Regions from separate parts of the Kineococcus halophytocola genome, predicted to be linked through region 1. Evidence: predicted binding sites of a transcription regulator. Region 1 holds the regulator's gene; the other holds the start of a gene.

Region 1 (4,134 bases):
GCGGGGTTCGCGCGCCGGGCGAGCCCCCCGGAGCGGTTCGAGGTGACGGCCTCGGTGCCGTTCGTCCTGACCGACGCCACCGGGGAGGACCGGGCCCGCGCGGAACTCCCCGTCCGCCGGCTCATCGCGCTCTACGTCGGAGGGATGGGGTCGAAGGAGGCGAACTTCTACGCCGACCTGGGCCGCCGCCTGGGGTTCGGCGAGGCCGTCGACGCCGTGCAGGACCTCTACCTGGCTGGGCGCAAGGACGAAGCGGTGCAACGGGTCCCGGCCGGTCTGGTGGAGGCGACGAGCCTGGTCGGGTCCGCCGACGCGGTGCGCCGGCGGCTCGCGGACTACGAGCGCGCCGGCGTCACGACCGTCGCGCTGGTCCCCCTCGGTGCCGACGCCGAGGGCGACCTGCGCGCGGTGGCGTGAACCTCAGCGCACCAGGCGGAAGATCAGCGGGTAGCGGTAGACCTCGCCCCGGTTCGCGGCGACGGCCGCCAGGATCGTGAACACGAGGAAAACGACGGCCGGGATCCAGGCCACGAAGAAGAAGATGGCCCCGATCCCCAGCGTCACGAGCGTGAACACGCCCAGGACGAGGCCCAGCACCAGTTCGTAGACGATGAGCGAGATCGTCATGTTCAGCGCCTCGGCGCTGTGCCCGCGCACGAAACCGCTGCGGTCCTTGAAGACCAGGAAGACGATGAGCGGGCCGAGGAACGGCAACCCGACGAACGTCGCGGCGATCGCGGACAGGTGCCCGAACATCCCCCACATCCGCTCGTCGGACGGCGGCATCGGCACGGGGGCGTACGGCGGCTGCTGGGGGTACGGCGGTTGGCTCACGAGGTCGATCCTCCCGGTTCGTTCAGCGGTCCGCCAGGTCGGCGGTGACGAAGTCGACGAGTTCCTCCACCCGGCCCAGCAGGGCCGGTTCGAGGTCGGCGTAGGTGCGGACCGTGCCCAGGATCTTCTTCCACCCGTGGGCGACGTCGGCCTGCGTGGCGTGCGGCCAGCCCAGCTCGGCGAGGATGCCGTGCTTCCAGTCCTGACCCTTGGGGATGGTGGGCCAGGTCGTCCAGCCCAGCCGCTGCGGGCGGACCGACTGCCAGACGTCGATGAACGGGTGCCCCAGGACGAGGACGTGCGGGCTGGTGGCGACCTTCGCGACGATGCGCGACTCCTTCGACCCCGGCACGAGGTGGTCGACGAGGACGCCGATGCGCCGCCCGGGGCGGGGGCCGAAGGCGCGGATGGCGGCGTCGAGGTCGTCGACGCCGTCGAGCATCTCGACCACGACGCCCTCGACGCGCAGGTCGTCGCCCCACACCTTCTCCACGAGCTCGGCGTCGTGGCGGCCCTCGACGAGGATCCGGGAGGCGCGCGCGGTGCGGGCGGCCGCCCCGGTGACGGCGACCGAGCCGCTGGCGGTACGGGCCGGGCGGGCCGGGCCGGCGCTCGTGGGCGCGACGAGGCGGACCGGCTGGCCCTCGACCCAGAACCCCGGGCCGAGGGGGAAGGTGCGGGTGCGTCCCTTGGCGTCCTCCAGGACGACGACGTGGACGCCGCCGCTCTTCTCCACCCGCACCACGGCGCCGACCCAGCCGGTGTCGACGTCCTCGACGACCAGGCCGCGCACGGCCGGCTCGTCGCGGTGCACGGGCCGGGGGCGGGTGCGGGCGTGCGGGTCCGAGGACAGCACGTCGGTGCCGTACCGGTCGTGGGAGCGGCCGTCGGTGCGGGGCGTGGGGCTCACCCGCGGCACGCTAACGAGCGATCCGTGCCGCGGGGTGGAGGCGCGGCCGGGACGCACGTCCTAGACTTGGCACTCACGCGCCAGGAGTGCCAACGTGCGTGCCGGAGCCGAGCACGGGAGGGGTGGATGAGCGACGACCGCAGGCTCGCGGTGCTGCGGGCCATCGTGGAAGACTACGTCTCCAGCCACGAACCCGTCGGGTCCAAGGCGCTGGTCGAGCGCCACCAGCTCGGGGTGTCCCCGGCCACGATCCGCAACGACATGGCCGTGCTGGAGGACGAGGGGTACATCACCCAGCCGCACACCAGCGCCGGGCGCATCCCCACGGACAAGGGCTACCGCCTCTTCGTCGACCGCCTCGCCAACGTCAAACCCATGACGCCGGCCGAGAAGCGCGCCATCGAGACGTTCCTGCACGGGGCCGACGACCTCGACGACGTCGTGGACCGGACCGTGCGGCTGCTGGCCTCGCTGACGCGCCAGGCCGCCGTCGTGCAGTACCCCTCGCTCTCGCGCGCCAGCGTGCGCCACGTCGAGCTCGTCGGCGTCGGCGGGCGCAGCGCCCTGCTGGTCCTCATCACCGACTCCGGCCGCGTCGAGCAGCGCGTCCTGGACGTCCGCTCGGCCGTCGACGTCGAGACGCTCGGGGTCTCCCTGGCCGCCCTGCGCACGCGGGTCAACGCCTCCGTCGCGGGCAAGCGGCTGCGCGAGGCCCGCGACGCGCTGACCGACCTCGTCCAGCAGACACCGCCGGCCGACATCGCCATCGCCGCGGAGGTGGCCGCCTCCCTGGGGGACTGCCTGACGGCCTCCCTGGAGGAGCGCGTGGTCATCGCGGGCACGTCGAACCTGGTCAAGTCCGGGGCGGACCTGTCGCTGTCGCTGGGCAGCGTCCTGGAGGCCCTGGAGGAGCACGTCGTCCTGCTGCGGCTCGTGCAGGAGCTGGCCGAGGAGGACCTCGGCGAGCGCGGGGGCCTCAGCGTCCGGATCGGCGCGGAGAACCTGCACCTGGGCCTGGACGGGACCTCCGTGGTCACCACCGGCTACGGCGGCGAGGCGGTCCTGGCCCGCCTCGGCGTCCTGGGCCCCACGCGCATGGACTACCCGACGACCATGGCCGCGGTGCGAGCGGTCTCGCGCTACGTCTCGCGGATCCTCGCCTCGTGAACCGGCGGCGGACCCTCCAGTGACCAGCACCCGGAAGAGAACCGACAGGAGAACCCCGACCTCGTGAGCGACTACTACGACGTCCTGGGCGTCTCCCGCGACGCCTCCACGGAGGACATCAAGCGCGCGTACCGCAAGCTCGCGCGCAAGCTGCACCCCGACGTCAACCCCGACGCGGGGGAGCAGTTCAAGGAGGTCTCCCAGGCCTACGAGACGCTGTCCAACCCCGACAAGCGCTCGGCCTACGACCGGGGCGGGTCCGTGCCCGGCGGTGCGGGTGCCGGCTTCGGGGCCGGGTTCGGCTTCTCGGACATCATGGACGCGTTCTTCGGCCAGGGCGGCGGGGGCGGTCGCGGTCCCGGCCCGGCCAGCCGCACCCAGCGCGGCCAGGACGCCCTCATCCGCGTCGACGTCGACCTCGCCGAGGCGGCCTTCGGCGGCGAGCGCTCCATCCAGGTCGACACCGCGATCCTGTGCCCGACGTGCAAGGGGTCCTGCTGCCAGCCCGGCACCAGCCCCGCCACCTGCGACATCTGCCACGGGCAGGGCTCGGTCCAGCGCGTCGTCCGCTCCCTGCTCGGGCAGGTCATGACGCAGCAGCCGTGCCCGACGTGCCGCGGGTTCGGCACCGTGCTGCCCTCGCCGTGCCTGGAGTGCTCCGGGGAGGGCCGCGTCCGCGCCCGTCGCCCCCTGACCATCCGGGTCCCCGCCGGCGTCGACACCGGCACCCGTATCCAGCTCGCCTCCCAGGGCGAGGTCGGCACGGCCGGTGGTCCTCCCGGGGACCTGTACGTGGAGATCCACGAGCGCCCGCACCCGGTGTTCTCCCGTTCCGGGGACGACCTGCTGTGCACGTTGCAGGTGCCGATGACCGCCGCCGCGCTCGGGGCGAGCATCCCGCTGGAGACCCTCGACGGCGACGAGGAGGTCGACGTCCGTCCCGGCGCCCAGGCCGGGGAGGTCGTGACCTTGAAGCAGAAGGGCGCCGAGCACCTGCGCGCCCAGGGCCGCGGCGACCTGCTCATCACCCTGGAGGTCCTCACCCCGCGCGACCTCGACGAGGAGCAGGAGGAGCTGCTGCGCCGCCTGGCCGAGCTGCGCGGGGAGGTCCGGCCCGCCGGGAAGCTGTCCGAGACGCACCAGGGCGTCTTCTCCAAGCTGCGCGACCGGTTCTCCGGGCGCTGAGGCGCCCCGCACCGGGTGACCGGGGTGACCGGGCGGTG
Region 2 (4,134 bases), on a different contig from region 1:
GCCCAGCCGGGGTCGAGGTCGTCCAGGCCCAGACCGGCCGGGTCCGCGGCCGTGGGCGGGAAGACCTTCGGGACGCGTGGGGCGGCTGGGTCGGCGGGCACGGGTGGGACGCTACCCACGCCCGGCCGGCGGCGCGCGGTCCGCGCCACGCGGGCCGGGGTGGGCGGCGATGTCGGGGGGCGCTCCTAGACTTGCCGCTCGAGCTGCTGGCCGGGGGCTCGGTCGAGAGGGGTGGGGCACGTGGAGCGCTGGGACGCGACGGCACGGATCGAGTCCGAGGCACCCGCGGGGGGCCCGGCGGGTGAGGCCGAGACGCAGGCCGGGGCGCAGGCCGGGGCGCAGGCCGGGGCGCAGGCCGGGGCCGAGGCCGGTCGGCTGCCGGAGGGCCTGACCCGCCGCGACGCGGAGATCCTCGCCTTCGAGCGCCAGTGGTGGAAGTACGCCGGCGCCAAGGAGCAGGCCGTGCGCGAGCTGTTCGACCTGTCCCCGACGCGCTACTACCAGCTCCTGAACGCCCTCATCGACACCCCGGCGGCCCTCGCCCACGACCCGATGCTCGTCAAGCGGCTGCGCCGGATGCGCTCGAGCCGGCAGCGCGCACGCTCGGCCCGCCGTCTGGGCGTGCAGCCCTGAGCGGTCGGGGTCAGCGCTCCCGCCAGCTCGCCGCCCGCCGCGGTGCGCACCGCACGCGCCGGGGTCCGGCCGGGGTGGCCGTGCTCGTCCTGGTGTGGCTGCTGGTCGCCGCCGCGGTCGTCGCCGGTGCCGTCCTGGCGGTGCGCGCCGTGCTGGAACCGTTGCTCGGGGCCGTCGACGGGGTGCTGTGAGGCGTCCGGGCCGTGACCCGTTCGTGAAGACGATGTTCACAGAACCTTGTCCGCGGTGACCCTCGCGCCACTAACCTGGGCCTCGGTCGATCAGTCCGAGGAGCACACCCTCCCGGGGGGCGCGCGTCGGGCCTGGCGCGCGGCCTCGTGGCCGCGGCCAGCGTGAGACCCGTGTCCGGCGAGCGCCGGAGGCGTCTTCCGCTCGCTGCAGCACCAGGAGAAGTCAATGGCTCAGGGCACCGTGAAGTGGTTCAACGCCGAGAAGGGGTACGGCTTCATCACCGTCGACGACGGTGGTGCGGACGTGTTCGTCCACTACTCCGCCATCGTGGCGGACGGCTACCGGTCCCTCGAGGAGGGGCAGCGGGTCGAGTTCGAGGTCGGGCAGGGGCAGAAGGGCCCGCAGGCCGAGAGCGTGCGCTCGCTCTGAGGCCGGGCCGGCCGCCGGTCCGGCAGGACGTCGCGCGGGGCCCGGGGTGGAGTCGACCACCCCGGGCCCTCGTGCGTCCGGGCCGCCCCGCGCGGATCGGTGTCCGCCCTCGGCGGACGGGTGCGCAGGGGTTTGCACTCGGGGTGGGAGAGTGCCAACATTGGCGTTGGCACTCTCGAGTCGAGAGTGACAAGCACTCGACCCGGGAGCGAAGCTCCCCGGCCGGTCCGGTGAGGTCCGCGGGTGCCGGGGGACGTGACCCCGGGGCTGCGGTCCGTCCGTCGCGGGCGCCGTTCCGACCACCCACCGCCCGTCTTCTGGGAGGAACACCAGGCATGAGCAAGATCATCGCCTTCGACGAAGAGGCCCGTCGCGGTCTCGAGCGCGGGATGAACCAGCTCGCCGACGCGGTCAAGGTGACGCTCGGCCCCAAGGGCCGCAACGTCGTGCTGGAGAAGAAGTGGGGCGCCCCCACGATCACCAACGACGGTGTCTCCATCGCCAAGGAGATCGAGCTCGACGACCCCTACGAGAAGATCGGGGCCGAGCTCGTCAAGGAAGTCGCCAAGAAGACGGACGACGTGGCCGGTGACGGCACCACGACCGCGACCGTCCTGGCCCAGGCGCTCGTCCGCGAGGGTCTGCGCAACGTGGCCGCGGGTGCGAACCCGATGGGCCTCAAGCGCGGCATCGAGAAGGCCGTCGAGGCCGTGACCGAGCAGCTGCTCGGCGCCGCCAAGGAGGTCACCACCAAGGAGCAGATCGCGGCCACCGCCGGGATCTCCGCCGGGGACGCCTCCATCGGTGAGCTCATCGCCGAGGCCCTCGACAAGGTGGGCAAGGAAGGCGTCATCACCGTCGAGGAGAGCAACACCTTCGGGCTCGAGCTCGAGCTCACCGAGGGCATGCGCTTCGACAAGGGCTACATCTCGCCCTACTTCGTCACCGACGCCGAGCGTCAGGAGACCGAGCTCGAGGACCCCTACGTCCTCATCCTCAACTCCAAGATCTCCACGGTGAAGGACCTGCTCCCGCTGCTGGAGAAGGTCATGCAGTCGGGCAAGCCGCTCGTCATCGTCGCCGAGGACGTCGAGGGCGAAGCCCTCGCGACGCTCGTCGTCAACAAGATCCGCGGCACCTTCAAGTCCGTCGCCGTCAAGGCCCCGGGCTTCGGCGACCGCCGCAAGGCCATGCTCGGCGACATCGCCATCCTCACCGGTGGCCAGGTCATCTCCGAGGAGGTCGGCCTCAAGCTCGACACCGCGGACCTCGACCTGCTGGGCCGCGCCCGCAAGGTCGTCGTCACCAAGGACGAGACCACGATCGTCGAGGGTGCCGGCGACGCCGACGCCATCGCCGGCCGCGTGGGCCAGATCCGCGCCGAGATCGAGCGCAGCGACTCCGACTACGACCGCGAGAAGCTCCAGGAGCGTCTGGCGAAGCTGGCCGGCGGCGTGGCCGTCATCAAGGCCGGTGCGGCGACCGAGGTCGAGCTGAAGGAGCGCAAGCACCGCATCGAGGACGCCGTCCGCAACGCGAAGGCCGCCGTCGAGGAGGGCATCGTCGCCGGTGGTGGCGTGGCCCTCATCCAGGCCGGCACCGCGGCGTTCGAGAAGCTCGACCTCGCCGGTGACGAGGCCACGGGCGCGAACATCGTCAAGGTCGCCGTCGAGGCCCCGCTCAAGCAGATCGCGATCAACGCCGGTCTCGAGGGTGGCGTCGTGGCGGAGAAGGTCCGCAACCTGCCCACCGGTCACGGCCTGAACGCCGCCACCGGCGAGTACGTGGACCTGCTCGGCGCGGGCATCAACGACCCGGTCAAGGTGACGCGCTCGGCGCTGCAGAACGCCGCCTCCATCGCGGCGCTGTTCCTCACCACCGAGGCCGTCATCGCCGACAAGCCGGAGAAGGCCGCTGCGGCCCCCGCCGGTGGCGACGGCGGCATGGGCGGCATGGACTTCTGAGTCACCGACTCGGGTCCAGCACCCCGTAGCACCAGCACCACCCGCGAGGGCGGTCTCCCGTTCGGGAGGCCGCCCTCGTGGCGTTCCCGGCCCCGGTCCCGCGGAGACGGGGTTCGTTCAGACGACGGCGTCGCGGTCCACGTCGTAGAACGGCACCTCGGCCGCCTCGAACCGCTCCTCCAGCGCGTCCAGCCCGTGCTGCAGCAGGAACCGGCGTTCGCTCTCGTGCACGGGGACGGCCTGCAACCAGTGCACGTCGACGCCCGGTTCCAGCCGGTAGCGCGCCAGGCGCGGGAAGGTCCCCGGGGCGGTGAACAGCAGGTGCTCGGTGCGGCCGCCGAGCAGGTCGGCGACGATCCCGGGGAACACCGTCGAGGGCGACAGCGGCCACGGTTCCCCGAGCGCGGCGAAGGCCGAGGCCACCAGCAGACCCGTGGCGAGCCGGTCCTCCACCCCCTCCAGCACGGTCACGAGCTCGACGCGCACGTCGGTGCTCCCCACCAGGTTGGGGCAGCGGTGCATCGTCAGTGTGGAGACCGACGTGAACCCCGGCGAGGGGGCGTCCAGGGCCGTCAGCACGTCCAGGGACAGCGTCTCGTCGCGGCTGAGGAACTCCTCGATCTCCGGGCGGCCGTCCGGCAGCAGCTGCTCGCCGACGAACCGGGCCATCCGCACCTCGGCGTCGGAGGGCGGCGGGGCCTCGGCGCTCACGCCGCCCGCCCCACCGGGACCGCGGACTCCCGCGCCAGCCCCGTCACCGGGTCGGCCAGGGCCGCGACCGCGGCGTGCAGTTCCGGGTCGATCCACGTGTCGTTGCCCGCCAGCGCGTCGAGCACGAACCGCGGGTGGACGGTCAGCCGCTCGGCGAGGGCGAAACCCGCCGCGCGGGTGGTCGCGGCGAGGTCGTCCAGCTGCG

What was found. The regulator HrcA, encoded in region 1, represses chaperone genes, less so after heat shock. The targets are predictions, from matches to a motif close to GNTNGCACTCGGNNNNNCCGAGTGCNANC.
Region 2: a site for HrcA is predicted at 1,385-1,413, ahead of groL (chaperonin GroEL). Genes of this name have one in related genera too.

What each region holds. Positions count from the first base shown of each region.
Region 1 is NZ_JBGFTU010000005.1:62,653-66,786, reverse strand. Features, by position in the region: gene AB2L27_RS05505 (LLM class F420-dependent oxidoreductase) at 1-417, shown strand, start outside; gene AB2L27_RS05500 (DUF4870 domain-containing protein) at 421-834, opposite strand; gene AB2L27_RS05495 (DUF3097 domain-containing protein) at 857-1,744, opposite strand; gene hrcA (heat-inducible transcriptional repressor HrcA) at 1,871-2,911, shown strand; gene dnaJ (molecular chaperone DnaJ) at 2,975-4,096, shown strand.
Region 2 is NZ_JBGFTU010000014.1:27,376-31,509, forward strand. Features, by position in the region: gene AB2L27_RS13020 (uracil-DNA glycosylase) at 1-32, opposite strand, end outside; gene AB2L27_RS13025 (DUF3263 domain-containing protein) at 376-633, shown strand; gene AB2L27_RS13030 (cold-shock protein) at 1,051-1,254, shown strand; gene groL (chaperonin GroEL) at 1,590-3,218, shown strand; gene AB2L27_RS13040 (suppressor of fused domain protein) at 3,336-3,929, opposite strand; partial or broken gene cofG (7,8-didemethyl-8-hydroxy-5-deazariboflavin synthase CofG) at 3,935-4,134, opposite strand, start outside.